3 regions of the Mesorhizobium calcicola genome follow, and region 2 is predicted to be linked to each of the others. Evidence: predicted binding sites of a transcription regulator. Region 2 holds the regulator's gene; each other region holds the start of a gene.
What was found. The regulator LexA, encoded in region 2, represses DNA repair genes until DNA is damaged. The targets are predictions, from matches to a motif close to TGTTCNNNNTGTGTTCNG.
Positions count from the first base shown of each region.

Region 1: ACFSQT_RS15540 (PA0069 family radical SAM protein) is a predicted target of LexA. The motif match lies at 2,259-2,276, and genes of this name have one in related genera.
Region 3: ACFSQT_RS24140 (single-stranded DNA-binding protein) is a predicted target of LexA. The motif match lies at 1,807-1,824, and genes of this name have one in related genera.

Region 1 is NZ_JBHUGY010000024.1:24,938-35,244, reverse strand. Features, by position in the region: gene ACFSQT_RS15550 (F0F1 ATP synthase subunit B) at 1-29, shown strand, start outside; gene ACFSQT_RS15545 (ribonuclease HII) at 182-877, opposite strand; gene ACFSQT_RS15540 (PA0069 family radical SAM protein) at 1,030-2,184, opposite strand; gene ACFSQT_RS15535 (glycosyltransferase) at 2,335-2,859, shown strand; gene ACFSQT_RS15530 (hypothetical protein) at 2,994-3,968, shown strand; gene moaB (molybdenum cofactor biosynthesis protein B) at 4,261-4,815, opposite strand; gene ACFSQT_RS15520 (4-(cytidine 5'-diphospho)-2-C-methyl-D-erythritol kinase) at 4,817-5,704, opposite strand; gene ACFSQT_RS15515 (membrane protein) at 5,731-5,916, opposite strand; gene ACFSQT_RS15510 (S49 family peptidase) at 6,057-6,917, opposite strand; gene ACFSQT_RS15505 (tRNA1(Val) (adenine(37)-N6)-methyltransferase) at 6,997-7,797, opposite strand; gene ACFSQT_RS15500 (putative signal transducing protein) at 7,797-8,021, opposite strand; gene ACFSQT_RS15495 (polyprenyl synthetase family protein) at 8,228-9,244, shown strand; gene ACFSQT_RS15490 (NADPH-dependent F420 reductase) at 9,466-10,065, opposite strand; gene ACFSQT_RS15485 (SDR family NAD(P)-dependent oxidoreductase) at 10,269-10,307, opposite strand, start outside.
Region 2 is NZ_JBHUGY010000066.1:16,682-26,988, forward strand. Features, by position in the region: gene ACFSQT_RS34120 (ComEC/Rec2 family competence protein) at 1-2,107, shown strand, start outside; gene lexA (transcriptional repressor LexA) at 2,101-2,838, opposite strand; gene ACFSQT_RS34130 (hypothetical protein) at 2,850-3,038, shown strand; gene ACFSQT_RS34135 (GntR family transcriptional regulator) at 3,212-3,946, opposite strand; gene kynU (kynureninase) at 4,108-5,355, shown strand; gene kynA (tryptophan 2,3-dioxygenase) at 5,360-6,196, opposite strand; gene ACFSQT_RS34150 (AMP-binding protein) at 6,193-7,818, opposite strand; gene ACFSQT_RS34155 (alpha/beta hydrolase) at 8,134-8,964, shown strand; gene ACFSQT_RS34160 (molybdopterin molybdotransferase MoeA) at 9,014-10,219, opposite strand; gene moaC (cyclic pyranopterin monophosphate synthase MoaC) at 10,219-10,307, opposite strand, start outside.
Region 3 is NZ_JBHUGY010000036.1:87,535-97,841, reverse strand. Features, by position in the region: gene ACFSQT_RS24155 (MarC family protein) at 1-239, shown strand, start outside; gene ACFSQT_RS24150 (OsmC family protein) at 269-694, opposite strand; gene ACFSQT_RS24145 (DUF2306 domain-containing protein) at 744-1,157, opposite strand; gene ACFSQT_RS24140 (single-stranded DNA-binding protein) at 1,185-1,706, opposite strand; gene ACFSQT_RS24135 (ArsR/SmtB family transcription factor) at 1,933-2,247, shown strand; gene ACFSQT_RS24130 (SRPBCC family protein) at 2,262-2,762, shown strand; gene ACFSQT_RS24125 (ATP-dependent Clp protease proteolytic subunit) at 2,788-3,393, shown strand; gene ACFSQT_RS24120 (hypothetical protein) at 3,482-3,784, shown strand; gene uvrA (excinuclease ABC subunit UvrA) at 4,485-7,406, shown strand; gene ACFSQT_RS24110 (GNAT family N-acetyltransferase) at 7,441-7,911, shown strand; gene ACFSQT_RS24105 (DUF72 domain-containing protein) at 7,936-8,742, shown strand; partial or broken gene ACFSQT_RS24100 (GGDEF domain-containing protein) at 8,904-10,053, shown strand; gene ACFSQT_RS24095 (inorganic diphosphatase) at 10,092-10,307, opposite strand, start outside.

The sequences.
Region 1 (10,307 bases), on a different contig from region 2:
TGGTGGACGTGAAGTCCAAGCTCAACTGAGCGTATGGCGTTCAGAAATTCAAAAAGCCGCCCGGGAAACCTGGCGGCTTTTTTTGTTGTGGAAAACCGTCCCGGAGGTAGCGAAACCGGCAGAGCGCGCAATCTCCCCACGAGGGCGGAGATCATCACCCGCTGTCACCAATCTCCTTGGCTCACTCCAGGCCGGCGAGACTCTCTTCCTCGATCACCTCAGTCCCGCCAAGCCTGAACGGCGCGAAGGACACGCGGTGCAGCCGCGCCACCGGCCCATGCGCTTCGATCGCCGTACGATGGCGGGCCGTGGCGTAGCCCATGTGGACCTCGAACCCATAGCGATCGTGATGGTTGCCGCAGCCGCACATCATGCGGTCGCGCATCACCTTGGCGACGATCGAGGCGGCAGCGATCGATTGCGAGCGCTGGTCGCCCTTGATCAGCGCGCGGCCGGCGCAGGGCAGGCCGGGCGGCACGTCGCGCCCGTCGGCGAGCGCGAGCTTCGGTTGAACCGAAAGGCCGACCACCGCGCGGCGCATCGCTTCCAGGCTGGCTTTGAGGATGTTGCTGCCGTCGATACCCTCGGCGCTGACGGACGCCATCGAAACCCCCAGCGCGGAACCAAGAATCCGCACGAACAGTGCTTCGCGTTGCAAATGACTGAGGCGTTTGGAATCGTCGAGCCCGTCCGGAATGTTGGCGGGGTCGAGCACCACCGCCGCCGCGACCACCGGCCCGGCCAGGGGGCCACGGCCGGCCTCGTCCATGCCCGCCACTGGCCACAGACCATCGGCCATCGCCTTCGTCTCGAAGGAGAAGTCGGGTTTCTCGATGATCTCAAAGAGAAGCGGAGAATCGGAACGCGCGCGAGCCATGTTGCGGCGAGGTTCGCATCGGCTCCGATTCTCCGCAAGTCCCTCCGGGTCGGGTGGGGCGCCGGACCGGGAGGGCACCGTCTGCAGGCCGGGGCAGGCCGGACGGGATTGTTGTGCCGCGACAGATCAAACCGCCGCAGGAAACTGCATTTTCAGAGCAGCGTCAGCTGCACCTGGTCCTTCCCGGCGGCAACGAACTGGTCGGTCCGCAGCGTGCGCCGTTCGACATTGAGGCCGAGCCGTTTGGCGGTGATCTCGAAACGCCGGCCGATCTGCCAGGCGTAGGGACCGGCGCCCTTCATGCGCTTGCCCCATTCCGAATCGTAGTCCTTGCCGTCGCGCATCGAGCGGATCAGCGACATCACGTGACGGTAGCGGTCGGGATAGTGGCGCAGCAGCCAGTCCTTGAAGATCGGGCTGACCTCCAGCGGCAGGCGCAGTATGACATAACCCGCCTCGCGCGCGCCGGCGGCGCGCGCCGAATCGAGAATACGTTCCATCTCCTGGTCGGTCAGGCCAGGGATGATCGGCGCCACCATCACCGAAGCCGGAATGCCGGCATCCGAAAGCTGCCTGATTGCCTCCAGCCGCTTGGTCGGCGTCGACGCGCGTGGCTCCATGGTGCGCGCCAGCATCCGGTCGAGCGTCGTCACCGACAGCGCTACCTTGGCCAGCCCGCGTTCGGCCATGCGCGACAGGATATCGATGTCGCGCGTCACCAAGGCGGATTTGGTGACGATGCCGACCGGATGGCCGCGCGCTTCCAGCACTTCGAGGATCTCGCGCATGATCCGGTATTGCTTCTCGATCGGCTGGTAGGGATCGGTGTTGGTGCCGATGGCGATGGTGCGCGGCTGGTAACCGTCCTTCGACAGTTCCTTGTCGAGCAGCCGCGCCGCATCCGGTTTGGCGAACAGCTTGGATTCGAAATCGAGACCCGGCGACAGGCCCATGAAACTGTGCGTCGGCCGCGCGAAGCAATAGACGCAACCGTGCTCGCAGCCGCGATAAGGGTTGATCGAACGATCGAAGGAGATGTCGGGCGATTCGTTGCGGGTGATGATGGTACGCGGCTTCTCGACCTGCACTTCCGTCTTGAAGGGCGGCAGTTCCTCCAGCGAATTCCAGCCGTCGTCGAAGACGTGCCGGCTGACCGGCTCGAACCGGCCGGACGGATTGATGCCCGCCGACCTGCCGCGGTTGCGGTCCGGACGGACACGCATGCCGCTCTGCTCGATCATCGCATTGGCCATCTCGGCTCTTCCTGCTCCGAAAGCCGCAATGTCGGCGCGCACGATCTGTTCCATCTTGGCCCGCTCCCAGGGACTGTCCGCGTTGTGTCGAATCGCTCTGTTCATGAAATTATTCCTATTTTGTCGATGAGAACAAAGCAAGAACTTTCTATGGTGCGCCGCAAAAACTGGCGCTGCGTCCGGCTTTCCGCTATTCGGCTAATAATGCTCAGTGTTCTCATCGAAACCCGCAATGACGAGGAGGGCCTTGCCCGCACGCTCGCCTCGCTGATTGGCGGCGCGGTCGAGGGCGTGGTGCGTGAAGTGATCGTCTGCGACACGGGTTCCACCGACCAGACGCATCGTGTCGCCGAGCATGCCGGCTGCCAGTACGTGACTGGCGGTGTCGCTGCCGGCATCCGCCAGGCCAAGGGTGACTGGCTGCTGCTTCTGGAGCCGGGCGCGCGGCTGGTGGAAGGCTGGATCGACGCGGTCGTCGCCCACACGGCCAGGCAAACCATGGCGGCGCGGTTCTCGCGGGCGCGCGGCAGCCGCACGCCGTTCCTGGCCCGGATCTTTTCGGGAAACCGCGCCTTGGCCGACGGCTTGCTGATCGGCAAACTTCAGGCCGTAGCCTCGGCGAAGAGCGCCGGCAGCGCCGAAGCCATCGCACGCGGCCTCGCGACAAAGCGACTCGACGCCGAAATCTGGGTGGCGCCACCGAGGCAAGAGCACCGCTCCCCGAAATGACTTTTTGCAGCTGCTCTCTTCATTGTGCATTGCACAAAATCCGACGTTAGGTTAGCTTCTCCTTAAGTGGTGAATTGGGTTTGGGTCATACTGAGCGAGCACGGATGCCGCCCGCTCCCGTAGCCGAGGACCCAATGAACCTTTCACCCCCCGACAAATCCGGCACGGCCAGTCTCGAGGCCATTGCGCGCGACGGCAGCCTGCTGCAGCGGATCGCCGTGCGCATTCCGACCTATCTGACGGACCTGCGCGAAAACCCGGCCTGGCTGCCGATGTTCGTGCTGGCGCGCACAATGCCTGGGCGCCGGATGCATTGGCTGGGCGCAAAACGGCCCCGTCCGGCCGACAATGCGGGGGATACGATGTTTGGCGGCGTCGACCGCGAAGCAGTGGTCGAAGCGCTGCGCTCCGACGGGTTGTTTTCGGGCCTGGTCCTGCCGCCGGCGATCCATGAAGAGATCGCGAGTTTCGCCCAACGCACGCCATGCTTCGGCAATTTCGACCGTCGTCTCGAATTCATGCCGGGTGAACATGCCGAGGCCGAGAAGCACTTTGGCCGCTCGCTGCTCAGCGGGCATTTTTTCGAGCGCGTCCTCGACTGCCAGGCGGCACTCGCCATCCAGCGCGATCCGCTGCTTCTCGACATCGCCGCGCACTATCTCGGCGGCCAGGCGAAACTGATCACGACGCGCGTCTGGTGGAGCTTTCCGACGGGTGCGGCCTCGGACGCCGACAAGAACCTTGCCTCGCTCGGCAAGTATCATTTCGATCTCGACGACTGGCGCATGCTGAAATTCTTCTTCTATCTCAAGCCGGTCGACGCCGACACCGGCCCGCATGTCTATGTCAGGGGCAGTCACAAGCGCCGCAGCCTCAAGCATCAGCTCACCCTGCTGGTCGGCCATCCCGCGCAAGAGGTTCTGGACGTCTATGGCGAGCAGAGCCCGGTGACGCTGACCGGCGACGCCGGCCTCGGCTTCGTCGAGGACCCCTTCGGCTTCCACATGGGCACTGTGCCGGCGCGCACGCCGCGGCTGATGATGGAAGTCGGCTTCGGCGTATCGCCGCCGTCACGCCGCCGGTTTCATGGCGAGCCGGTCATCCGTTGAAGGGAACAATCCGAAACTCACCAGGACAGGCATCCAGCGAGCGACGCCTGGCTTGGCGCTGCGCTCTGCTTTCGGCATCGAAGGAGACGGGGACCTGCTCCTGATTGAACCGCGTTGCCGCAATGGCACCCGCCAGTATGCACCTTCATCGCATCTGCCTTGTCGCGAACGGCGATGACCGCCTTCACGTGAAGGTACTTTCTCCGACGTCGGGTCTGGAATGGCGTTTCGAAGGCGCCGGTACCGTTCTGCCTGGCAAACGCGATACGAAACCGATGCTTTGCCTCGGCTTTTACGGAGCCGATTTCCCGCGCCGCAGATGCTCGTCCAGCCGTGGCATGATCTCGACGAAGTTGCACGGCATGTGCCGGTAGTCGAGCTGCGCCTTGAGGATGCCGTCCCAGGCGTCCTTGCAGGCCCCGGGCGAGCCCGGCAGCACGAAGACGAAGGTGGCGTTGACGACGCCACCGGTCGCCCGGCTCTGGATCGTCGAGGTGCCGATCTTGTCGTAGGAGATGCGGTGGAACACTTCCGAAAAGCCGTCCATGCGCTTTTCGAAGATCGGCTCCAGCGCTTCCGGCGTCACGTCGCGCCCGGTGAAGCCGGTGCCGCCGGTGGTGATCACGACATCGATCGCTGCGTCCTTCGACCAGCCGAGCACCTTGTCGCGGATTTTTTCGCGGTCATCGGTGACGATATCGCGGGCGGCGAGGATGTGACCGGCTTCAGTGATGCGGTCGGCCAGCGTCTGGCCGGATTTGTCGTCGGCAAGGCTGCGTGTGTCGGAAACGGTCAGCACCGCGATGCGGATCGCAATGAAAGGCCGGCTCTCGTCAATCCTGGCCATCTCAGTCGGCCTCCGATGTCATGCTGCGCGTCGCGGCGACGAACCAGTCTGGCTGGCGGCTGCGGATGTCGGCGGCGGCGCGCTTGGCGACGTTGCCGGTCTCGAACAGGCCGAAGCACGTCGCGCCGGATCCGGACATCCGCGAGAATCCCGATCCAGCCTTGTTGAGCCAGGAAAGCGCTCTGCCGATGGCGGGCTGCATCGCCAGCGCCGCAGGCTCAAGATCATTGCGGGTGATCTCCAGCCAATTGCGCAGGCTATGGAAGTCGATGCTGCGCGGCAGCGGCGGCAGTGGCTCATTGTCGCGACGGGAAAGTGCCGCGAAGACTTCCGCCGTCGAGACTGCGGTTCCGGGATTGACCAGCACCAGCCCCAGCGCCGAAAAATCCGGCACCATCGACAATTCGTCGCCGATGCCGCGCGCCACCAGCGGCTTGGCCGCCAGGCACATCGGCACATCGGCGCCAAGCGAAAGGCCGATCCGCGCCAACTCGGCGCTGTCCAAGTTCAGAGCCCATGTCTGTGCCAGCCCGCGCAGCACGGCTGCCGCGTCGCTCGACCCGCCGCCGACGCCGGAGGCAACCGGCAGGTTCTTTTCGAGCTTGATGGCGACCGGCGGGGTTCTCTCCAGCCCGACTTCCCGTCGCAAGGCATCGCGCGCCTTGAGCACAAGATTGCTGGCGTCGAGGGGAACGGCCGACGCGTAGCGGCCGGACACGGTAAAATCATCGCTGTCGGCGAGCGCGATCTCGACCCGGTCGCCAAAGCGCGTGAACACCGCCAGGCTTTCGATCAGGTGATAGCCGTCGGCGCGCCTGCCGGTGACATGCAGCGCCAGATTGATCTTGGCATGCGCGTGCCAGGTAGGCGACCCGATTGCGGTGTCCACGGCGTCAGTCGTATGCGGGATGATGCTCAGTCCTTGGCCAGCCGGTATTCGCCGGTCTTCGGATCCTTGACCAGCGTACCCATGGCGCCGTTGGCCGCCTGCTTTTCGGTGCGCCGCACCTTGGCGGTCACGCGCTCGGCTTCCCGGATGAAGGTGCGGTAACCGAAATAGGCAGCGACGCCAACGACGGTGAAGAAAATGATCTGCGGCATGCCAAAACTCCTCCCACGCTGGGCCGGCGAAGGCGGCCGGTCGGGTCGGTTGATGCATGTCGCCCAAAAGTGGTTACGGTTTTGGGACAACGACATGCATAAGACTTCAGCCTCTCATGCTAGACGGTTTTGCCGGATTTTCAAAGCCCGAAGCGAGACCACAACGCGCGCTCTTCCGCCGCATCGATCGCGCCGCTGACCGCTGCCGCGGCGATATCGGGCGCCGAAAAGCCCTTGTTCGAGCCGAACAGGCCAAAGCGGCTGAGGAAGCCGCGCGGCGCCGTGATCAGCCTGAGCTGGGTCTTCGGTCCGAAACGGGTTTTCAGCACCGTGCGCATGTCGCCGAGCGCGTCGACCAGGCCGAGTTCGAGGCCCTTCATGCCGGTCCAGAACAGGCCGGTGAACAGGTCCGGATCGTCTTTCAGCTTCGTGCCGCGCCTCTCCCTGACGAGGTCGATGAAGGTTTCGTGGATTTCGAGCTGCAGCGCCTTCAGCCGCTCGACGTCTTCCTTTTTCTCCGGCTTGAACGGATCGAGCACAGCCTTGTTCTGGCCGGCGGTGTGGACACGGCGCTCGACACCGATCTTCTTCATCAGCTCCGGAAAACCGAACGACGCCGACACCACGCCTATCGAACCGACGATGGAGGACGGATCGGCAAAGATCTCGTCGCCGGCGACCGCGATCATATAGCCGCCCGATGCCGCGACATCCTCGACGAAGACCAGCACCTTTTTGTTCTTTTCCGTCGCCAGGTCGCGGATACGCTTGAAGATCAGGCGCGACTGCACTGGCGAGCCGCCCGGCGAATTGATCGAGATGGCGACCACTGGCGCGTCGTAGGAAAACGCCTTCTCGATGAGGCCGGCGGTGGTGGCCAGCGACAGGTTCTGCCGGAACTGGCCGCCCGGCATGATCGTGCCGTGCAGTCGGATGACCGGAATGATGACGACGGTGGAGCGCCAGGATTTCGGCAACAGGCGGTTGAAAAGTCGTTTCACGAGGGCGCGGTCTCCGGTCGATGGGTTGCAGGCATGTAGGGATTCGCCGGCCAACGGCAATGTGGGGGCCAAGAATAGCTCAATCTCCAAACAACGAGGCGAGCCCGTTGGTGATCATTTCGCTGCGCTCATCGGGGCCACCGCCCGATTGCGCGTGCAGCATCAGGGGGGGCCGGATGGCGAGTTTCCCCCGCGCCCCGAGCGCTGCCCGCACGATAATGCGGATCGCCGCCGCGTCGGGGCGAGGGTGGACGGCGAGCATCTCGGCATCACCGAAGCGCCCGGCGAGCGCATCGAGAATGGCGCCGAGCTGCTCGGGTCGGGCGATCACGGCAAGCCCGCCGCGCGGCCTGACCACCGCGGCCGCGCTGCGGATCCAGCTCTCGAGCAGCCCGTCCTCCATGACATGGGCTTCCTTTCTCAGGCGATCGGGCGTGGCGCGGTCCCGTGCGGCGTTGAAAGGCGGGTTCATGATAACGAAGTCGAAGTCGTTGTCGGCGAGGCCGGCCGCCGCCCGCGCCCGGCCGGACACCGCGACATCGGCGACGAGCACGCAGGCCCGATCGCTGAGATGCGCATTGCCGGGATGGGCAAGGGTGGCCGCGGCGAAGGCCGCCATTTCCGGCGCGCGTTCGACAAGCACGGCCGTGGCCGCGGGGCAGCGCGACAGCATCGCCAGCCCAGCGGCCCCGGCGCCGGCACCGAAATCGGCGAGACGCCCCGCAAAAGAGGATGGCACAGACGCCGCCAGCATCATCGCATCCATGCCGGCGCGATGCGCCCCCTGCTTGGGCTGCACGAGCCAGAACCGGCCGCGATGGAAGGCGTCGACCGTGTGGGCCGGCGTGTCCGGGGCAAGGGCGGCTGGCGCGGCGGACATTATTTTCCGCGAATCTCGTTGGCGATGCCGGCATCCGTCAGGATGCGCCGTGCCGCGTCGGCCTTGTCGGCATCGACCATGACGCGTCGCGGCAGGATGCCGAGCGAGCCGTCGAGCACGCTCATGTTCTGGTCGGCGACGAAGCAGCCGATGCCGGCATCGCGCATCAGCGATTCGACAAAGGAGATGATGACGGCGTCGTTGGTGCGAATGAGCTCTATCATCGGGCGAAACTCTCAGTTTGCAGTGCATATGTAAACGGGCGGGCGGATTTCCGTCATAATGCAGAGGTCATTTTCGGCTTCGGTTGACAGGCTGTCATCGCCGCCGCGCCAATTCGCCACTTGCCGTGGCCGTGTCCGCCGCCCTAGAGTCCTACAGGGATCAAGGGTGCCGTCGCACGCGTTATACCAAGACGGGAGTGATTGTCGTGGGTGTCGTTCTCAACATCGAAAACGGGAAGCGGGAACCCGCGTCCATCAAGGATTTGATCGATCTGACGGCGGCCGACATGGGACGCGTCAACGAATTGATCCTGTCCAAGGCCGGCTCCGACGTCGAGATGATCCCGGAGGTTGCCAATCATCTGATCTCGTCGGGCGGCAAGCGGCTGCGGCCGATGCTGACGCTCGCCGCCGCGCAGATGTTCGGCTACGCCGGCGAAGGCCATGTCAAGCTCGCCACATCTGTCGAATTCATGCACACGGCGACGCTGCTCCACGACGACGTCGTCGACGAGAGCGGCATGCGGCGCGGCAAGAAGACCGCCCGTATGATCTGGGGCAACCAGGCGAGCGTCCTGGTCGGCGATTTCCTGCTCGGCCAGGCCTTCCGCATGATGGTCGACGTCGGTTCGCTGGAGGCGCTCGACATCCTGTCGAGTGCGGCCTCGATCATCGCCGAGGGCGAGGTGATGCAGCTCGCCGCCGCCAAGAACCTGGAGACCACCGAGGACGAGCATTTCGCCGTTATCAAGGCCAAGACCGCAGCGCTGTTTTCCGCTGCTGCCGAGGTTGGCCCGGTCATTGCCCAGGCGACCCGCAATGACCGTGCGGCACTGCGCTCCTACGGCATGAACCTCGGCCTTGCCTTCCAGCTGATCGACGATGCGCTGGACTATGGCGGCACCAGCAAGGACCTGGGCAAGAATGTCGGCGACGATTTCCGCGAGGGCAAGGTGACGCTTCCGGTCATTCTCGCCTACCGGCGCGGCACCAAGGCGGAGCGCACCTTCTGGAAGCGCGCCATCGAGGACAATGTCGTCGATGACGCCGGTTTGGAAAAGGCGATCGGCATGATGACCCGCCACGGCGCCATTGCCGACACGATCGGGCGTGCCCGCCATTTCGGCGAGATCGCCCGCGACGCGCTGGCGCCGCTGGAAGCGACGCCGCAGAAATCGGCGCTGATCGACGTCATCGATTTCTGCATCAGCCGGGTGAACTGAGCGGCTGGCGTTTCGCGGGCCGGCTGTGCAAAGACCTGATCAGGAGATGGCGCCCCCACGGGCCGCTGTCTGGTAAGCCGACCTCCTGAAATTCGCCTGGGGGTGGAAAGGGGACGTCGAAGCCCTCGCCGCTTCCGGACCTCGGATTATGACTTAGCCCGCGTGGACTCTCATGGATGGGCCGGGGCAAGCAGCACTCCTGACAGTGGACAGCAAATCCGTTACTGCTCCTTCTTGAACAGGTCCTGGAAGATCAGCTGGCCCCAAGTGCGGCCGCGTGCGTGCACCAGTGCGCCACCCTCGTTGAGTTTTCCCAGCTTGACGGGTGCGAACCCGAGTTGTCTGGCCAAATCCGCCACGGGAGCGATCGCGTCCTCGTCGTCGCTCGACAGAAAAACGACCCGATGGCCCCCCTCGACGATCGGATCGGCAGCCAGGGTGGCCGCAACCAGGTGATTGAAACCTTTCACGAACTTAGCGCCGGTGAACGACTTCGCAACGAAGGCGGAGGACGGGAGGCCGTCCAACTCCTCAAGGGGAACCAACGCGTTCATCGCGTCGATGACCGTCTTGCCTTTCCAACTCGGCAGGGCCTTCGCAACCTCGCGATGTTCCCCGAACGGGACCGCCAAGACGATTGTGTCGGCATCGAGTGCATCCCGCAGCGACTTGGCGGCGACCGTGGGTCCAATCGCCCGAGCCTGCGGCGCCAACGCCTCGGGCGGCCGGCGGCTCGCGACGGTCACGTCGATGTTTTTACGGGCGAAGGCGTGGGCGAGGGCCTGGCCTATTTTACCGAATCCTACAATCGCATAGCTCATAATGCTTCTCCTATCCGTGTTGACATTGGTTCCCCAGCCTTCGACGGCGCGGGTTATCTGTTCCGTTGTGTGGCGACCTTCGCGTGGATGTCCCGCCGTGAACGACTTTCGTGCGGCCGGACCGACCGCCCAGCGCGGAAGTCGTTCCACCATGGACACGCTAGTTCTCGCCGATCAGCCACGTCCGGCAATCCGGCGCGAATTCAGATGGCCGAGAAGCCGCCGTCGACAGACAACTCCAC
Region 2 (10,307 bases):
TCCAAAGCCTGTCGCGGTCGTTGCGCTGACGGCGCTCTGTGCGCTGGTCTCGCGTTCCTGGCTGAAAACCCATCTGTGTTTCATGGCGGCGCTGTTGTGCGCGCTGGGCCTGCTCGTCGCAAAGGTGGAGACATGGCGGACGGGAACGCAGATGCTGGGTTCGGAAATCTCGACGCAAGTGACTGGCCGGGTGGTCACGCTCGACCGGATGGAGAGCGGCCGCATCCGGCTGACCATCGACGTGACATCGACCGCCCGGCCGAATTTACGCTATGCACCGGAGCGGGTTCGGCTTTCGGCACGAACGATCCCGGCAGAAATCACCGCCGGCTCCCTGATCACCGGCTACGCCAGGCTGTTGCCGCCGACGGGCCCGGTGCGGCCGGACAGCTACGACTTCTCCTTCGACAGCTATTTCGCCGGCATCGGCGGCAGCGGGTTCTTTCTCGGCAATCCAAAGATGGTCGCCGGCGCTGACAATGACATGCCGCTGTCGGCCCGCTTTGCCTCGGGGATAGAAAATGCCCGTGAAGCCATCGCCGACCATATCAGGGGCAGCGTCGGTGGCGCCGAGGGCGAGATCGCCGCGGCGCTGATCGTCGGCGTGCGCGCCGGCATTCCCGATGACGTCAACGAAGCGATGCGGCGTACCGGCATTTACCACATCATCTCCATTTCCGGACTGCACATGGCGCTGGTCGCCGGCACAATCATGGGCTTGCTGCGTGGCGCCTTCGCCCTGTTTCCGGACTTTTCCGCGCGCCGTCCGGTCAAGAAATATGCTGCCGCCGCGGCACTTTTCTCGATCGCCGCCTACCTCATCATCTCTGGCGTCGTCGTTGCCGCCGAGCGCAGCTTCATCATGCTGGCGGTGATGCTGATTGCCGTGCTGTTCGATCGGGCGGCGCTGACCATGCGCAATCTGGCGATCTCGGCGATCGCCGTCATTATGGTGTCGCCGCATGAGGTGGTCGGCCCGAGCTTCCAGATGTCGTTCGCGGCGACCGCGGCGCTGGTCGGCGCCTATGCCGGCTGGTCGGATCATCGTGCGGGAAAAACGAGACCGCCGCCGCTACGGCGATCGCTGCCCGGCTTTCTCGCGCGAAAATTCCTGCTGGCGGCTGGCGGCCTTGCCATGACGTCGATCATCGCCGGCAGCGCCACGGCGCTGTTTGCCATCTGGCATTTTCAACGGGTGTCGCCGCTCAGCCTGTTCGCCAATCTGGCCATCATGCCGATCGTGTCGCTGGTTGTCATGCCTTTCGCCGTCCTCAGCGCGCTGGCGATGCCATTCGGCGCCGATGGCCCCTTTCTCTACGTGATGGGCAAAGGCCTGACGGCGATGATCGCCATGTCCGGATGGATTTCCGAGCGCTCGCCGGTCGATGCGGTCGGGTTGATTTCGCAGCAGTCCGTCCTGCTTGTGGCGATTGCCTTGGTCATTGCGACGATGGCGACGACATGGCTGCGGCTCGCAGCCCTTCCATTCGCGCTTGCCGGCCTGCTGACCGTCTCGGATGTGCGAACACCGGACGTGCTGATCTCGGAGGACGCCAGGCTGGTTGCGTTGCCGATCGGGGGCGGCGAACTCGCGGTCAGCCGCGCACGTCCGAACGAATTCACAGTCGACAACTGGAAACGTGCGCTGACATCCGAAACCATCGTCATGCCGGAGGTGTTCAGCAACGGAGACGGGCAATTCGATATAGCGGATGCCGCCGGAATGCCGCCGGGAGCGCCTTTCTACTGCACATCCGGCGTTTGTCTCGCCAAGCATCCGTCCGGTGCGATCATCGCGCATGTCGAAGACCGAAACGATGCCTGGAAAGCCTGCGGCTTTGCCGATCTGATCGTCATCAATGACGCCACGGCCTATGACCCCTGTCACAACCCGCTGGTGCTCGTCATCACCAAACGACAACTGGCTCGCAAAGGCAGTGCGGCCGTCTTCTTCGATCGACAGTCGGCGACCACGCCGGCGACGATCAGCTTCGCTGTGGACAGCCCATACCGGCCCTGGCACACGCAGCGCAAGTTTTCGCGCGAGGCGAGGGGGCTGCCGCCCTACCGCAAACCCGAAAAGCCGGATGCAAGCCCTGCTCAGTAGCGCCTGATCAGTCCGACGAGCTTGCCCTGCACCTTGACCCTGTCCGGTCCGAAAATGCGGGTTTCATAGGCTGGGTTAGCAGCTTCGAGAGCAATCGAGGCGCCCTTGCGGCGGAACCGCTTCAGCGTCGCTTCCTCTTCATCCACCAGCGCCACGATGATCTCGCCGGGGCTGGCCGTATCGGCGTTGCGGATGATGACGGTATCGCCGTCGAAGATGCCGGCCTCGATCATCGAATCGCCCTTGACCTCCAGGGCGTAGTGCTCGCCGCCCATAATCATGTCCGGCGGCACCGAGATCGAATGCGTCTGGTGCTGGATGGCATCGATCGGCACACCGGCGGCGATGCGGCCCATGACCGGGATCGACACGGCGGAGACCACATCGTCGTCATTGCCAGCCGAAGGCGTCCGCGAAAGCGCCGGCTTGATTTGCCGGCCAACGCCGCCTTGCCCAAGACTGCCTTGGATGACGCTTGGTGAAAACTTTTTAGCCGCGTTGAGGCCGGGCGCGATCGAGTCGGGCAGCCGCAGCACTTCCAGCGCGCGTGCCCGGTTGGGGAGCCGGCGAATGAAGCCGCGCTCCTCCAGCGCCGTGATCAGCCTATGGATTCCGGATTTGGAGGCGAGGTCGAGTGCTTCCTTCATTTCGTCGAAGGACGGCGGAATGCCGCTTTCCTTGAGCCGTTCATGGATGAACATCAGCAGTTCGTGTTGCTTGCGCGTCAGCATGGCGACCCCCATTGTCTGAAACCAGAATCGAAAAAACAAACCCAGAACAAACACTATCTGTTCCAGTTGTGTTCCGCAACCGTTTAAAGTTTAATGAATCTGTTAAGGCGGCTGAAATTATTTGGCGCCTGGGAGCGGGCCGCGATAGACCACCGACTGCAACCGTGGCGCAGCTGCCTGCATTGAAATTGTTTGGTTAATGGCCTGTGGCCGACCCCCTGCACCGAGGCTTGGTATCACCTGCCGGTAGACCTCGATCGGCCGGCACTACACCTTTCTGGCCGTTTGTTTGCCGTGAACGAAACGAAGCCAAAATGCCAACTTTCTTTGCCGGAGAAATCGCAAATTTCTTGCCCTTGTTCATCGCCGGCAGTCAGCGCTCGTTTGTGCCATCGCCGGCGTGGACATAGACATGCAGCGTATAGCCGATGTGGGCGGTCATCAGGGTTTTCGCACGCTCGACGTTGCGATCCAGCGCCGCCTCCATGAGCGCCGTGTGGTGTTCGATCGCGACGGCCCTGCGCAATGCCGCCACGGCCTCTTCATAGCCATGCTGCAGGCCGGCAACCGCCCGCAATGTTGGCGCCAGGCCCAGGAAGCGGTGATGGCGACGCAACTGATCGGCGATCGTAGAATGGAAGGTCAGCAGCCAGGCGGACGTTGCCGCGCTGAGCAGTGCCGCGTGGAAAGCCTCGTGCTTTTCATCCCATTCGTCGACCACTTCATCGGACGGGTCGTCGACTGCGGTCTTGCAGCGCGACAGCCGGTAATGGGCAGCGACGACGGCATCCTCCCATGCACGGCCGCCCTTCTCGATCGATTCCTGGAGCAGCGGCAGCTCAACCACCGCCCTCGCGCGCGACAGGTCTTCAAGTTCGGTGCGCGAGACCGGAGCGACGGCAAAGCCGCGATTGCTGATGGCGGTCACCAGGCGTTCGGCCTCCAACCGCGACAGCGCTTCGCGCAATGGTGTCCAGCCAATGCCGTAGCTGTTGCGCAACGCGCTCAGCTTGAGCGGCGCGCCGGGCTTCAGACGGGTGGTGAGGATATCGCGACGCAGCAGCCTGTAAGCTGCTTCCGTCTTCGAGAAGTGCTCATTGTCCAGCATCGCTCCATCCATACTTGTCTGGATGGTAATTATATATGAAAGCCTTTCATTCCGTAAATTATATATAATGTTTGACAGTGCCCACGGGACTGCCCATGATCGGCCAACGGTTTCACCCGACGTGTTCATCCGAGCACGGCCATGCGCTGGGGTAGTCGATCATGAATGCAACTCTCGATCTCGCTGCAATCGAGGCGATGGATGCCGCGGACCCGCTACGCTCCATGCGTGATCGCTTCGTCCTGCCGAAAGGGGTGATCTACCTCGACGGCAATTCGCTGGGTGCCGCTTCACCCGCTGTCTTCGACGAGATCCAGAAGGCCGCGACACAGGAATGGGCGCAGGATCTCATCCGCGCCTGGAACACCGCTGGCTGGTTCGACATGCCGGTCGCGCTCGGCGACCAGCTGGGACGGCTGATCGGCGCGGCAGCCGGCCAGACAGTGGTCTGCGACACGACCTCGATCAACATCTACAAGGTGCTGCATGCGGCGCTGGCGATGCGGCCTGACCGGTCGGTCATCGTCGCCGAGGGCTCCAGCTTTCCAACCGACCTCTATATGGCCGAAGGCGTCGTCTCGACGCGACCGGGTACTGTGCTGCGGCTCGAAGGCGTCGATGCGCCTGATATCGAGGATCTGATCGACGAGCGCGTCGCCGTCATCCTGGTCAACCACGTCAACTACAAGTCCGGCCAGTTGCGCGACATGGGGGCGCTGACGCGCAAGGCCCATCAGGCCGGTGCGCTGATCGTCTGGGATCTCTGCCACACGGCGGGTGCCTTGCCGGTCGAGTTGGACGGCGCCAATGCCGATTTCGCCGTCGGCTGCACATACAAGTACCTCAATGGCGGCCCGGGTTCGCCGGCCTTCATCTATGCCGCAAAGCGCCACCATGGCGATGTCCACCAGCCGCTCAGCGGCTGGTGGGGCCATGCGCGTCCGTTCGCCTTCGAACAGGGCTATGCGGCCGGCACCGGCATCCGCCGGTTCCTGTGCGGCACGCAGCCGGTGTTGTCGATGCGGGCGCTGAAGGGCGCCCTCGACCTCTGGAACGAGGTCGACATGGCAACCGTGCGCAAGAAAAGCGTCGCACTGACCGACCTGTTCATCCAGCTCGTCGAAGCAAAATGCGGCGCCTATGGCCTCGAGCTCGAAAGTCCGCGCAACGGAGAAGAGCGCGGCAGCCAGGTGTCGTTCATCCACCCGCACGGCTACCAGGTGATGCGCGCCTTGATCGAGCGCGGCGTGATCGGCGATTTCCGCGCGCCTTCGACCATACGCTTCGGCTTCACGCCGCTCTATGTCGGCTACAAGGATGTCTGGCAGGCGGTCGAGGTGCTGGAAGATATCCTACGCACAGGTGCCTGGCAGGATGCGCGCTTTGCGGTCAAGACTGCGGTGACCTGAGGAGCTAGAGCCGGGTGCGAACTGTCCAGAGTTCCGGAAACAGGACGACCTCAAGCATCTTCTTCAGATAGGAAGCACCCGACGTGCCGCCGGTTCCACGCTTCAGGCCGATGATGCGCTCGACCGTGGTGACGTGGTTGAAACGCCAGCGGCGGAAATAATCCTCGAAGTCGACCAGCTTCTCGGCCAGTTCGTAGAACATCCAGTAGCGCTGCGGGTCGCGGTAGACTGTCTGCCAGGCGACCAGGACCTCTTCATTCTCGGTTCGCGTCTCACGCCAGTCCGTGCGCCTGGCATCGGCGCCGGTGTCGAATCCGTTGCGGGCGAGCAGCAGCAGCGCTTCGTCGTAGAGTGACGGCTCGGCCAGGATCGCCTCCAGCTTCTGGCTGAGGTCCGGCCGGTGCTTGTAGGGGCCGAGCATGGCGAGGTTGCGGTTGCCGGCCATGAACTCGATGGCACGATATTGCCAGGACTGGAAACCCGAGGATTGGCCGAGCGCGTCTCGGAACTCGGTATATTCGCTGGGCGTCATCGTCCGCAGCACGTCCCAGGCGTTGTTCAGCTGCTCGAAAATGCGGGCGACGCGCGACAGCATCTTGAAGCTTGGCTCTAGGCGGTCGGCGCGGATCGAGCGGATCGCGGCACCGATCTCGTGCAGAGCGAGCTTCATCCACAGCTCGGATGTCTGATGCTGGATGATGAACAGCATCTCGTCATGCGCCGACGACAGCGGCGTCTGGGCTTCCAGCACTTTCTCCAGGTGCAGATAGTCGCTGTAGGACATCCGCTCCTTGAACGACATCTGCGCGCCCTCGGACGCCGGATCGTATGGCTTGCTCAATTGATTTTCTCCGTGCGCAGCCGGAAGCGCTGGATCTTGCCGGTCTGGGTCTTTGGCAGAGCGGCGATGAATTTTACCGATCGCGGGTATTTGTAGGGCGCGATCGTTGCCTTGACGTGGTCCTGCAAGCGCTTGGTGGTCAGCGCATCAGGCGCCACGCCTTGTACCAACACGACATACGCCTCGACAATCTGGCCGCGCTCGGCATCCTCGGCGCCGATGACCGCGCATTCGGCGACGTCCGGATGCGCCAGCAGCGCCGCCTCGACCTCGGGACCGGCAATGTTGTAGCCGGCGCTGACGATCATGTCGTCGGAGCGCGCGGCGAAATGGAAGAAGCCGTCCTCGTCCTGCGTGAAGGTGTCACCGGTGAGGTTCCAGCCGTCGCGCACGTACTCCTTCTGCCTGTTATCGGCCAAGTAGCGGCAGCCGGTCGGGCCGCGCACCGCCAGCCTGCCAGTCGTCCCGCGCGGCATCTCGCGCATCTCGTCGTCGACGATGCGCGCTTCGTAGCCGCCCACCGGCTTGCCGGTCGACGCGGGCTTCATGTCGTCGAAGCGGTTGGAGATGAAGATGTGCAGCATTTCGGTGGCGCCGATGCCGTCAAGGATCGGTTTGCCGGTCTTTTGCGTCCACTCTTCAAAGACCGGAGCGGGCAAGGTCTCGCCAGCTGAAACGGCGACGCGCAGCGATGACAGGTCGGCACCTTCATCCATGGCCTTCAGCATCGCGCGGTAGGCGGTCGGCGCGGTGAAGGAGATCGTCGCTTTGTAGGTTTCGATAATGTGGATCATGTTGGGCGGCGTCGCCTGTTCGAGCAGCGTCGCCGCCGCCCCGAAGCGCAGCGGGAAGATGGCGAGCCCACCAAGGCCGAAGGTGAAGGCCAGCGGCGGCGAGCCGACAAAGATGTCGTCCGGCGTCACCTGGAGGATTTCGCGGGCATAGGCGTCGGCGATGATCAGGAGGTCGCGGTGGAAATGCATCGTCGCCTTCGGCACGCCTGTCGTGCCTGAGGTGAAGCCGAGCAGCGCGACGTCGTCGCGGCCGGTGTTGACGGCGGTGAACGTCACCGGCTTGTCGAGAGCCGCGCGATCGAGTTCAGCATCGTGGTTGGCAGTGCCGTCAAAGCCGATGACCTGCTTGAGGAACGCGCTGTCCTTGGCGCAGGCGGTCATCTCGTCCATCAGCCTGGTGTCGCAAAGTGCTGTTGTGATTTCCGCCTTGTCGACGATCTTGGCGAGTTCGCCGGCGCGCAGCATCGGCATGGTGTTGACGACCACGGCGCCGACCTTGGTGGCGGCCAGCCAGCAAGCGACCATGGCGGGGTTGTTGGCGGAGCGGATCAGTACCCGGTTGCCGGGCTTCACGCCATAAGTCTCGACCAGCGCATGGGCCAGTCTGTTCGTCCAGTCGGACAGTTCCTTGTAGGTGCGCCGGCGGCCATTGCCGATCAGCGCGGTGTGGTCACCGAGGCCCTTCTCGACCAGCCTGTCGGTGAGTTCGACGCCGGCGTTGAGATGTTCGGGATAGTCGAAACCGTCAAGCAGGAAGTCAGGCCATTGCTCCGGCGGCGGCAGGTGATCGCGCGTGAACGTGTCGATATGCGCTGAAGGCCCAAGCATGTCGCCGCTATCCTGTCTGCTGCCTGGCCAGTGCGCGAGGCGCTTGGCCGGATGTGGTGGATCTGAAGGTCCTGCTTTCGAGGAGGCCTCGTGCCGCCAGTCGCACCTTGCTCGACGAGGCCACCCGAAAGGGCGGACATTTGCAGGTTTTGGGCAGCACAGCAGACCTCCCATTGTCGGCTGTTCGTTAGGGCAGGATCGCACCAGTCGAAATTTGTTTCAAGCCTAAAATGTTTTTGTTGTGGAGCATTGACGCTTGGCGTAGCGGTGGCCATTGCTAGCGCAGAAACGATGCCGTTTTGGGGGAGGGTGCCGATGCTTGAACGTCGCATTGCGGATTGGGACGATGCCTATGCCAACGGCGCGAACATCGCCGGCAGCGACCGCTGGCCGGCCGCGTGGGTCGAACCCGCGCAAGCCTTTCGCAATGCACTTTCGGCAGAAGGCCGGGCGCGGCTCGACATCGCCTATGGCGGCGGACGGCGCAATCGGTTCGATCTGTTCCTCCCCACAGCCAAACCCAAGGGGCTCGTGGTGTTCATCCACGGCGGCTACTGGATGGCGTTCGACAAGAGTTTCTGGTCGCATCTCGCCAACGGCGCGGTCAGCAGCGGCTATGCCGTGGCAATGCCCTCCTACACGCTCTGCCCCGAAAACCGGATCGCCGGCATCGCCGGGGAAATCGGGGCGGCGATCGGCAAGGCGGCAGGCCTGATCGAAGGGCCGCTGATGTTGACCGGACATTCGGCCGGCGGACACCTCGCCAGCCGCATGGTGACGGCAACCACCCCTCTGGCAGCCGTTGTGGCGCGGCGCATACGCCATGTTGTTTCGATTTCAGGTGTGCACGACCTGCGCCCGATCATGCAAACCGAGATGAACGCGACACTGGCAATCGACGAGCAGGAGGCGCTGGCGGAAAGCCCGGCGCTGTTGCGCCCGATGGATGGTGCCCGCATCACCTGCTGGGCCGGTGGTGGTGAACGCGCTGAGTTCCTGCGCCAGAACGCATTGCTTGCCAATATCTGGACCGGCCTTGGCGCGGCGACCTCCACCGTGGTCGAGCCCGACCGGCACCATTTCAGCATCGTCGACGGCCTTGCCGATCCGGCGCATTCGCTGACCCGGGCCTTGATCTCGGAATAGCGTCGAGATCATTTTTCGTCTTTTTATGAAAGGTTTGCCGGGCGATTCTTCAGCGCAGCATCAGTACGCTGCAAACCTCGCCAGCGGCCGCTGCGGAGGCAAATGGCGGCCGCACGATCAGTCCGTTGGCATCGGCCAGCATTCTGAGCATCGAGGAATCCTGGATGCCGAACGGCGTCGCCACCAGCCCGCCGTCGTCTTCCCTGACCACCGCCCGCACATAGTCCTGGCGCAGGTCATTGGCCGGCATTGCGGCGCCCAATCGCGCCGGACGCATATCCTGGCGATGGTCGCGGCCGCCGAGCCGCGCCAGCAGCGGCTTCAGGAACAATTGCGAGCACACCAGGCTTGCCACCGGATTGCCGGGCAGGCCGATGCACCTGATATTGCCGAGGCGGCCGAACATCAGCGGCTTGCCGGGGCGCATGGCGATCTTCCAGAAGCCGAGCGTCATGCCTTCGCCGGTCAGTACGTCATGGATCAGGTCGTGGTCGCCGACCGAGGCACCGCCCAGCGTGACGATGACGTCCGCGCCGGCAGCGACCGCTTTCCTGACCAGGGCCGCGATGGCGTCCTTGCGGTCGGCGGCGATGCCGAGATCGACCGCTCGGGCGCCGACAGATTGCGCCGCCGCGGCGACGCCATAGGCATTGGACGAGATGATCTGGTCCGGCCCAAGTTCGCTGCCAGGCGGCAACAACTCGTCGCCGGTGGCGATGATGGCGACCAGCGGCCGTTTCACCACGTTGACCTGGGGATGGTTGGCCGATGCCGTCAGCGACAGCGCCGCCGGATCGAGCACGCGGCCCTTTTCAAGCAGGACGTCGCCCTTCGAAAAATCGAGGCCGACGCGGCGGATGTTGCGCCACTCAGCCGTCGGCTCGGTCACTTCGATGTTGCTACCGCCGAGATCCCGCACGTTCTCCTGGATGACGATGGTGTTCGCGCCTTCGGGCAGCGGCGCGCCGGTGAAGATGCGCACGGCCTGCGCCTCGCCGACTGTGCCGCCAAAGCCACGCCCGGCCGGTGCCATGCCGATCACCGAAAGTCGCGACGGCACCGTCGCCACATCGACGGCGCGCGCCGCGTAGCCATCCATGGCCGACGCGTTGAAAGGCGGTTGGGTGCGGAGCGCAATGACCGGTTCCGCCAGCACGCGATCCACCGCCTCGAACAGAGGAACGCTTTCGCCGGCCAGCGGCGCAGCACCCTCCAGCAGGCGTTCGAGTGCCTCCGCGACCGGAACCAGCGCCATCAAGCGCCTGCCTTGTAGTCGCCCGACTTGCCGCCGGTCTTCTCGACCAGCCGGATGCCGGAGATGACCATGGCGCGGTCCACCGCCT
Region 3 (10,307 bases), on a different contig from region 2:
TTTCGGCGACGGTGCTGCTCTCCGGCTCGTTTCAGGGTTTTGCCGCGCAGGCGGCGCTGGTCGGCATCATCTTCGTCTGCCTCGCCATCACCTATCTGGTGTTCGTGCTGTCGGAACGCATCGACCGCATCCTCGGCCAGACCGGGCGCTCGATACTGACCCGGCTGCTCGGCGTCATCCTGGCGGCACTTGCCGTGCAGTTCGTGGCGGACGGCATCAAGGCGCTGATGGCCGGCTGACACGCGGCGAACCGCCGCCGAAGCCGGCCCTACTTCGTCATCGTGTCGATGACCTCGAAATCGTGGGTGATCGTGGCGGTCTTGGCCAGCATCGCGGAGGCGGAACAGTATTTTTCGATCGAAAGGTCGATCGCCCGTTTGACCTTGTCGCTGGAGAGCGACCGGCCCTTGACGACGAAATGCATATGGATGCGGGTGAACACCCTGGGCTCGGTTTCGGCCCGGTCGGCGTCGAGCTCGACGACGCAATCCTCGATCGCCTCGCGTCCTTTTTCGAGGATATGCACCACGTCATAGGCCGAACAACCGCCAGTGCCGATCAGCAGCAGTTCCATCGGGCTCGGCCCCGGCGTCTTGCCTTCCGGTCCGAGCGCCGTTCCGAGCACCAGTTTGTGGCCGCTAGCGGACTCGCCGACGAAGGTGCGCTCCTCGACCCATTTTACGCGTGCTTTCACCTGATATTCCTTTCCACTTGAGGTCATCCGCCTCAAGGATCAAATAGGATCATGGCCCGGCTCGCGCGATGCCAAAGACGACATCGTGCATGACCCTGCCCGGCAACAGCGTGAAGATGCCGGCCCCGATCAACGCAAAGACATACAGCACAATCATCGACTTGCGATGCTTGGCGACGCGGTGATTGAGGGCGTGCCACACCGCCAGCGGCACGGTGACCAGCACCAGGATCGACAGGAGATGGATCGGACTGAAAGGGCCGATGAGGCGGATCTGATGAATCCAGAAACTCGAGACGGCGATGACCAGCATCAGCGCGGCCCAGACATAACCCGCGATGCGATGGCGCGGCGTTCCCTTCGGCAGGACCAGTTGCGTGGCTCCTAGCGCCAGGGCGGCGAAGGCCGCAAAGGTATGCCAGGGGACCGGAGAGGGCGCGGCAAGCAGCGGTTGCAGCGACATTGCCGCCTCTCCTGTCGTCAATTGTCCTCAGAACGGGATTTCGTCGTCCAGTTCGCGCGACGAACCACCGCCACCACCGCTCTTGGCACCGCCGCCGCCACGATTGAAGCCTTCGCTCGGGCTGGACTGGCCGAAATCGGACCCGCGGCTGCTGCCGCCACCGGCATAACCGCCGACCTGGCCGCCCTCGCCCTGTCCGCGCGCGTCGAGCATCTGCAGCTCGCCGCGGAATTTCTGCAGCACGACCTCCGTCGTGTACTTGTCGTTGCCGGTCTGGTCCTGCCATTTGCGCGTCTGCAACTGTCCCTCGACATAGACCTTCATGCCCTTCTTCAGATACTGCTCGGCCACCTTGGCGAGCTGGTCATTGAAGATGACGACGTTGTGCCACTCGGTCTTTTCCTTGCGCTCGCCGGAATTCTTGTCGCGCCAGCTTTCCGACGTCGCGATGCGGATGTTGACGACCGGCTCGCCCGAGTTCAGGCGACGGATTTCCGGGTCCGCACCGAGGTTGCCGACCAGAATGACCTTGTTGACGCTACCCGCCATGATATTTCTCCGCGCTCATTCGAAACAAATTTTTGTCGCAGCACCTTACAGGCTGCGGACGTCAGCCGCCTGCTAAGGCTGGCTTTTCCCACAAGGTTTTTGTTCCCTTTTCGTTCCTATATGCATTGCCACTTATTGTCAAGGAATGGCAGCAACATGCAAACCCAACATATGGGTTTCAAACCAGCGCTTGCCAAATCAATAAGTATCGACTTATGCTTTCGCCATGATCGAAGCAGAGATTTTCCGCGCCCTTGCCGACCCGACGCGCCGCGCCGCCTTCGAGCGTCTCGCCTCAGCTGAGATGAGCGTGTCGGAACTGCGCAGCGGCATGACGGTGTCGCAGCCGGCCGTCTCGCAGCATCTGGCGGTGTTGCGCGGCGCTGGCCTGGTGGTCGAGCGGCGGGCTGGCCGCAACGCCTATTACCGCGCCGATCCGCAAGGGCTTGCCCCCCTGCTCTCCTGGATCGAACGCTACCGGACTTTCTGGCCGGAGCGCATCGAAAGGCTGAAGGCGGTTTTGAAGGACATGGATCAATGAAGAGCATCGGATCAATGACAGACCAAGGCCACGCGGGCTCCGAGACCGCGCCTGACGTGATCGAATTTGAGTGCGACCTGCCGGAGCCGCCGGAAAAGGTGTGGCGGGCGCTGACCGTGCCGGAGCTGCTCGCTGCCTGGATGATGCCGAACGACATCAGGCCCGAGAGGGGCAGCCGTTTTGCCTTCGCCGGGCCGGATGCGGCGATCGAATGCGAAATTCTCGACGCCGAACCCGAACGGCTGCTGCGTTATTCCTGGCGCGAGCGGCCGCAGCCAGGCGATGCCGCGCGGCAGCATCCGCTCGACAGCCCACTGGACAGCATTGTGACCTTCACACTGGCCCGCACCGTTTCCGGCGGCACGCATCTGCGCATTGTTCATGACGGCTTTGCCCGAACGGCGATGCCCGCGGTCGCCATGGCAGGCGCCGGTTGCCGGCTTTCGCTCGACGCAAACAGGCCACGAAAGCCAATAGCCGCAAACATGCCATTACTCTTGTTGCGCGCTGCCTGAACGACGAAACGGACGGAGACAATCAATGAGCGGCCTTGCCAATCTGGTGCCGATGGTGATCGAGCAATCGAGCCGCGGCGAACGCGCCTTCGACATTTTCTCGCGGTTGCTGCGCGAACGCATCGTCTTCATCAACGGTGAAATCAACGACGACGTCTCGGCGCTGGTCTGTGCGCAGTTGCTGTCGCTGGAATCTGACAATCCCGACAAGGAGATTTCGCTCTACATCAACTCGCCCGGCGGCGTGGTGACCAGCGGCTTCGCCATCTACGACACCATGCAATATATCAGCTGCCCGGTGTCGACAGTGTGCATGGGCTTTGCCGCGTCGATGGCTTCGTTCCTGCTGATGGCAGGCACGGCCGGGCGTCGCATCTCGCTGCCGAACGCCACCATCCTGCTGCATCAGCCGCTAGGCGGATTCCAGGGCCAGGCCTCCGACATCCAGCGCCATGCCGAGCGCATCGGCCAGACAAAACGGCACATGACCGAACTCTACGCGCAGCATTGCGGCCGCACCTATGAGGAGGTCGAACGTACATTGGACCGCGACCACTTCATGACGGCCCGCGAGGCCCAGGCCTGGGGCCTTGTCGACCACGTTTTCGATACGCGAAAACAGGCGGCGTAAAGTCAGGGCCAGATCATAGTCCTGCGGCTGTCGAAGATTTGACGATGCCCGTCTGGTCCGGTCGGCGACGCGTCCCTATAATCAGGCGATGACCGACACGCATCCTTCCAGAACATTTCACCGCGTCATCGCCGTCGTCGTGGTCGCTCTTGCCGGCCTTATGAGCGGCACGGCACTTGCCGGCGACAGCTCACCGCCGGCGCAGAAAGGCACCCTACCCGGCGTGACCGGCGAGTATCGCATCGCCAAGCCGGCCCCCGGGCCCGATCCTGACGACGCATTCCCCAGCAACGGGAACGGCCAGTTCAAGATCGGCAATACGGATGTCAGGATTTCCGGCAGCATCACCGTTGATGTCGGCACCGGTGGGATCGGCCTGCCGCGTAATTGATATTGCCTGGCGGTGTACCGCGCCGCACACAAAAACGGCCCCGCCGTGCTTTGCGCGTACGGACGGGGCCTTTTTGGATCTCAAATCCAATTTTGCCGGGAGTGTACTGCCGGCGTTTGATTTCGGATGCAACGCGGCGTTCAGCCGACGATCCGACTAGCAGTCTCTGATTTTTACGGGATTACGGGATATGGCAGGTCACGGTTTGTCGGGTGGCGCAGACGCTAAACCCTGGCACTTATGCCTGCCTCGGCTCCAGTGACAACTGGAACCCTAGGGGACGATCCGGTGGCGTCATAGCTCCGCTCCTGTGTCCGTTTCGCGTTGTTGTCCCGAAGCACAAATCGCAAATGCCTGCGGCGTCTCGCAGGCCACCTCTGGGCGGCGAGGCCATCGAAAGACAGCCGGCTTCGTTGACTACCAGAGTCTGCTCCCCTGAGTCGGGGACGTCAACCATCAATAGCCGATTACCGAAAAACGTGATCATTGGGAGGTTACGTACAAGTCAGTTTCTGCACAGCTTTGTCAGGAGCGTGTTCGGCCTTTGTTCTTTCCGCTTGCCCGTTCACGTGAAAGACGGTTAAACGCTTTGTCGAGAATTGTGGCGTCTCTCGACGTGGCGGCAAAATTACCTACATAGGGGATGGCCGGGAAAACCCGCCATTCCAGGAAATTCCAGATTCTGAGGCGGCGACCGGCGATGGCCGACCATAAATATCTCTCCATTCGCGGGGCGCGCGAACACAATCTGAAGAATGTCGATCTCGACCTGCCGCGTGACAGCCTGATCGTCATGACCGGCCTGTCCGGGTCCGGCAAATCGTCGCTTGCCTTCGACACCATCTACGCCGAGGGCCAGCGCCGCTATGTCGAAAGCCTGTCGGCCTATGCGCGGCAATTCCTCGAAATGATGCAGAAGCCGGACGTCGACCAGATCGATGGCCTGTCGCCGGCCATCTCGATCGAGCAGAAGACCACCTCGAAGAACCCGCGCTCGACGGTCGGCACCGTCACCGAGATCTACGACTACATGCGGCTTCTGTTCGCGCGCGTCGGCATCCCCTATTCGCCGGCCACCGGCCTGCCGATCGAAAGCCAGACGGTCAGCCAGATGGTCGATCGTGTGCTGGCGGTCGAGGAAGGCACCCGTCTGTTCATCCTGGCGCCGATGGTGCGCGGCCGCAAAGGCGAGTACCGCAAGGAATTGCTGGAGCTGCAGAAGAAGGGCTTCCAGCGCGTCAAGGTCGACGGCGTCTTCTATGAAATCGCCGACGTGCCGGCGCTGGACAAGAAGTACAAGCATGACCTCGACGTCGTCGTCGACCGCATCGTCGTGCGCGGCGATCTCGCAACCCGGCTTGCCGACTCCATCGAGACCGCGCTGAAGCTCGCCGATGGGCTGGCGGTGGCCGAATTCGCCGACAAACCGCTCGACGCCAGCCAGACCGGCGAGGATTCCGTCAACAAGTCGAAGAACGAGACGCATGAGCGCATCCTGTTCTCGGAGAAATTCGCCTGTCCGGTCTCCGGCTTCACCATTCCGGAAATCGAACCCAGGCTGTTCTCGTTCAACAACCCGTTCGGCGCCTGCCCGACCTGCGACGGTCTCGGCAGCCAGCGCGCCATCGACCCCAATCTCGTCGTGCCGGACGAGAACGTCTCGCTGCGCGACGGCGCCGTCAGTCCGTGGGCGAAATCGACCTCGCCCTATTACGCGCAGACGCTGGAAGCACTCGGCAAGGCCTACAATTTCAAGCTCGGCGACAAGTTCAGGGATTTGAGCGCGGACGCCCAGGAGGCCATCCTGCGCGGCACCGGCGAGCGCGAAATCACCTTCCAGTATGATGACGGCCTGCGCTCCTACAAGACGACCAAGACGTTCGAAGGCGTCATCCCCAATCTCGAGCGCCGCTGGAAGGAGACCGAATCCGCCTGGATGCGCGAGGAGATCGAGCGCTTCATGTCGGCAACGCCTTGCCCGGTCTGCAAGGGCTATCGGCTGAAGCCCGAGTCGCTGGCGGTCAAGATTGCCGGCAAGCACATTGGCGAAGTCACCGAACAGTCGATCCGCAACGCCGACAAGTGGTTTACCGACCTTCCCGCGTCGCTCAACGACAAGCAGAACGAGATCGCCGTGCGCGTCTTGAAGGAGATCCGCGAGCGGCTGCGCTTCCTCAACGATGTCGGGCTCGACTACCTGACGCTGTCGCGCAATTCCGGCACGCTGTCGGGCGGCGAGAGCCAGCGCATTCGCCTGGCCTCGCAGATCGGCTCCGGCCTCACCGGCGTGCTCTATGTTCTGGACGAGCCGTCGATCGGCCTGCATCAGCGCGACAATGCCCGCCTGCTCGACACGCTGAAGCACCTGCGCGACATCGGCAACACGGTGATCGTCGTCGAACATGACGAAGACGCCATCCTGCATGCCGACTATGTCGTCGACATGGGTCCGGCCGCCGGCATCCATGGCGGCGAGATCATCGCCCAGGGCACGCCGCAGCAGGTGATGGCCAATCCCAATTCGATCACCGGCAAATATCTGTCGGGCGCGCTCGATGTGGCGACGCCGGGCGTGCGGCGCGAGGCGAAGAAGAACCGGCGGCTGAAGATCGTCGGCGCGCGCGGCAACAATCTGAAGAACGTCACCGCCGAAATCCCGCTCGGCACCTTCACCGCCGTCACCGGCGTGTCGGGCGGCGGCAAGTCGACCTTCCTGATCGAGACGCTGTTCAAGGCGGCGTCGCGCCGCATCATGGGCTCGCGCGAGCATCCGGCCGACCACGACCGCATCGAGGGCCTCGAATTCCTCGACAAGGTCATCGACATCGACCAGTCACCGATCGGCAGGACCCCGCGCTCGAATCCGGCCACCTACACCGGCGCGTTCACGCCGATCCGCGACTGGTTCGCCGGCCTGCCCGAGGCCAAGGCGCGCGGCTACCAACCCGGCCGTTTCTCCTTCAACGTCAAGGGCGGCCGCTGCGAGGCCTGCCAGGGCGACGGCGTCATCAAGATCGAGATGCATTTCCTGCCCGACGTCTACGTCACCTGCGACGTCTGCCACGGCAAGCGCTACAACCGCGAGACGCTCGATGTCCTGTTCAAGGGCAAGTCGATCGCCGACGTGCTCGACATGACGGTCGAGGAAGGTGTCGACTTCTTCGCTGCCGTGCCCGGCGTGCGCGACAAGCTCGACACGCTGAAGCAGGTCGGCCTCGGCTACATCCATATCGGCCAGCAGGCGACGACGCTGTCGGGCGGCGAGGCGCAGCGCATCAAGCTCGCCAAGGAACTTTCGCGCAAGGCGACCGGCAAGACGCTCTACATCCTCGACGAGCCGACCACTGGCCTGCACTTCCACGATGTCGCCAAGCTCCTGGAAGTGCTGCACGAACTGGTCGACCAGGGCAACACGGTGGTGGTCATCGAGCACAATCTCGAAGTGATCAAGACCGCCGACTGGGTGCTCGACCTCGGCCCCGAAGGTGGCGACGGTGGCGGCGAACTGGTCGCCTCCGGCACACCGGAAGCGATCGTGTGCGAAAAGCGCAGCTACACCGGCCAGTTCCTCAAGGAACTGCTGGAGCGGCGCCCCGGAGGCAAGCGCGAAGCGGCGGAGTGATGGTCGGACCGGCTGGCGCCTGGAGAGCCTTTGAATGACAATCCGAAGCGCGCTCGCCGGTGACCTCGAAACTGTCGTCGCGCTGACGCAAGCGACCTATGCCCCCTACACCGCGCTGTTCGGCGCGCCGCCGATCCCTGTTACCGAGGACTACGAGCCACGCATCGCGCGTGGCGAGGTCTGGCTCTTGGAGCGTGACGGCGACCTTGCCGGACTGCTCACTTTGGAACGCCACCCCGATCACGCGATGATCTTCTCCGTCGCTGTCGCACCCGAATTTCAGGGCAAGGGCCTCGGCATCGCCCTGCTTAAACACGCCGACGAACAGACGCGCCTGTGGGACTTGCCCGAGGTGCGGCTCTACACCAACGCCAGGATGGAGCGGAACATCGCGCTCTACCTGGCCTATGGTTTCCACGAAACGGGTCGCCGGCCCAATCCATACCGGCCGGGATGGGTCCTCGTCGACATGACCAAAGCCGTCGATGAGATCACGACGGCCTGATTTTTCTGAACTCGGGAGGATGACATGAGCAAATCGGGAACAATCCGCTCCGGCATGGGCGGCTGGACATTTGAACCCTGGGATACGTCCTTCTATCCCGAAAAGCTCCCCAAGGCCAAGCAGCTGCAATACGCCAGCCGGCAGGTGCCGAGCATCGAGGTCAACGGCACCTATTATTCGAGCTTCAAGGAGCCGACCTTCGTCAAATGGGCTGATGAAGCGCCAGACGGTTTCGTCTATGCGCTGAAGGGCAACCGTTTCGTCACCAATCGCCGTGTGCTCGGCGAGGCCGGGGAATCGATGATGCGCTTCCTCGGCTCGGGCGTCACCGCACTCGGTGAAAAGCTCGGGCCGATCCTGTGGCAGTTCGCGCCGACGAAAAAGTTCGATCCGGACGATTTCGAAGCCTTCCTCAAGCTGCTCCCGGAAAAGCAGGACGGCGTTGCGCTGCGCCACGCGGTCGAGATTCGCAACGACAGTTTCATCGTGCCGGAATTCGCGACGCTCGCGCGGAAGTACAAGGTCGCGATCGTCTATGCCGACCACGCGAAGTATCCTGACATCGCCGACGTCACCAGCGATTTCATCTATGCGCGCCTGCAGACCGGCAGCGACGACAACCCCGACTGCTACACGCCCAAAGGCCTCGACGAATGGGCGGCGCGCGCCAGGACCTGGGCAGAAGGCAAGCAGCCGGCCGACTTGCGGCGCGCCGATCCCGCCACCGAAGCACCGGTGCAGCCGCGCGACGTGTTCGTCTACTTCATCACCGAGGGCAAGGTGCGCGCGCCGTTCGGAGCGATGGCGCTGATGCAGCGGGTGGCCGACTAAGAACATCGGCATAACTTTCACGCCAAGCGCCTCTCCTATGCGTTTTTGGCACAGCAAGGCGTCCAATCGTGGCAATTTCGCCACCGTCGTAACCTTATCGATACCTCCTTGCTGCATGAATCCAGCCTGGCCAGGATCGCCGCCGGCAAGGAACGAGGGGCATGTCGCTCGACTACACTTCACTTCTGCTGGCTGTTGGTTTTTTCCGCCACCTGCCTGAGCCTGACACTGTTTGGCACGTGGCTCACCGCTCGCTCGGAGAAATTCCTGCTGACATGGGCGATCAGCCTGCTGTTGGTGGTCGGCGACATTTTTGCCTATGACGCCTATATCGACATGCCCGGGCGCCTGCTTGGCATCGCGACCCTTGCCCTGCTCCTGCTTGGTTTTTCGGCTATGCTGGGCGCGGCCTACCAGTTCAGAACCGGTGGCTCACCGATCCGCAGAACGGTGTTTGGCAGCATTTCGCTGGCCGTTGCGCTGCCTGTCATGGCTCTCGGCTATGACGGTCTCGGCTTCATGTTCGAGAACCTGTTTGCCGCCTTGCTTCTGTTCGCAACGGCCTTCGAATACTGGAAGGGCCGCAACGAAGCCCCGGCGCTGACGACCGGCATCACCGCACTCTATTCGGCCACGGCCACGTCCTTCGCTTTCTGCGCCATGGTTCTCGCCTGGGACGGAAAGCTGATCCTTGGCCATGCGCCAAGCAACTGGGCCGAGGAGTTGAGCCTCATAATCGTCATCGCCAGCATGACCGGCATCGGTGCGCTGTCACTGGCGCTCAATCAGGGGCGTCTGGCCAGGCATCATCGCCACAACGCGCTGACCGATCCCTTGACGGGTCTGCTCAACCGCCGTGCCCTGTTCGACCTGCATGGCAATGCCCCGGTCGGCGCCTTCACCTCTGTGGTTGTGTTCGACCTCGACGGCTTCAAGGCCATCAATGACGAATTCGGCCATGCTGCGGGCGACGAGGTGCTGAGGGTGTTCGCCAGGGAGCTCGCCGGCAATCTTCGCCCGGCCGACGTCGCCGCGCGCATGGGCGGCGAGGAATTCGCACTGGTGCTGAAGCGGACCTTGCCCGAAACGGTGGAGGCCACCGCCGAGTCGATACGGGCGGCCTTCGCCGCGCGCCGCATCGAAACCGAGACAGGTCCCTTGACATGCACGGTCAGTGCCGGATTTGCTTTCGGCACCAAGGAGGGCCTCAGCTTCGACAAGGTGCTCAGCGCCGCCGACAAGGCGCTCTACGCCGCCAAGCGTGGCGGCCGCAACCGCGTCACCGCCTCGGCATTCCGGCGCGCGAGTTAGAAATGGACACCTGTACCGAAGCGCACCCTCCGACCAACTCAACGGCGCGCTGAAAAGGCCTTCATACCCCTCTTGATGGCCTTGCGAGCTTCTGCAGCACTTTGCCAGCCCTTGAACTTGATGGTCTTTCCGGTCCCGAGCACCGAGGAGACAAAAAACTGCTCGATTTCGCGCCGCAGGTCGTCTGGAACGTAATCCGCTGCAACAGGTTCATCGGGTGCATCCTCTCTATGTGGACAGAAGACATAACGGTC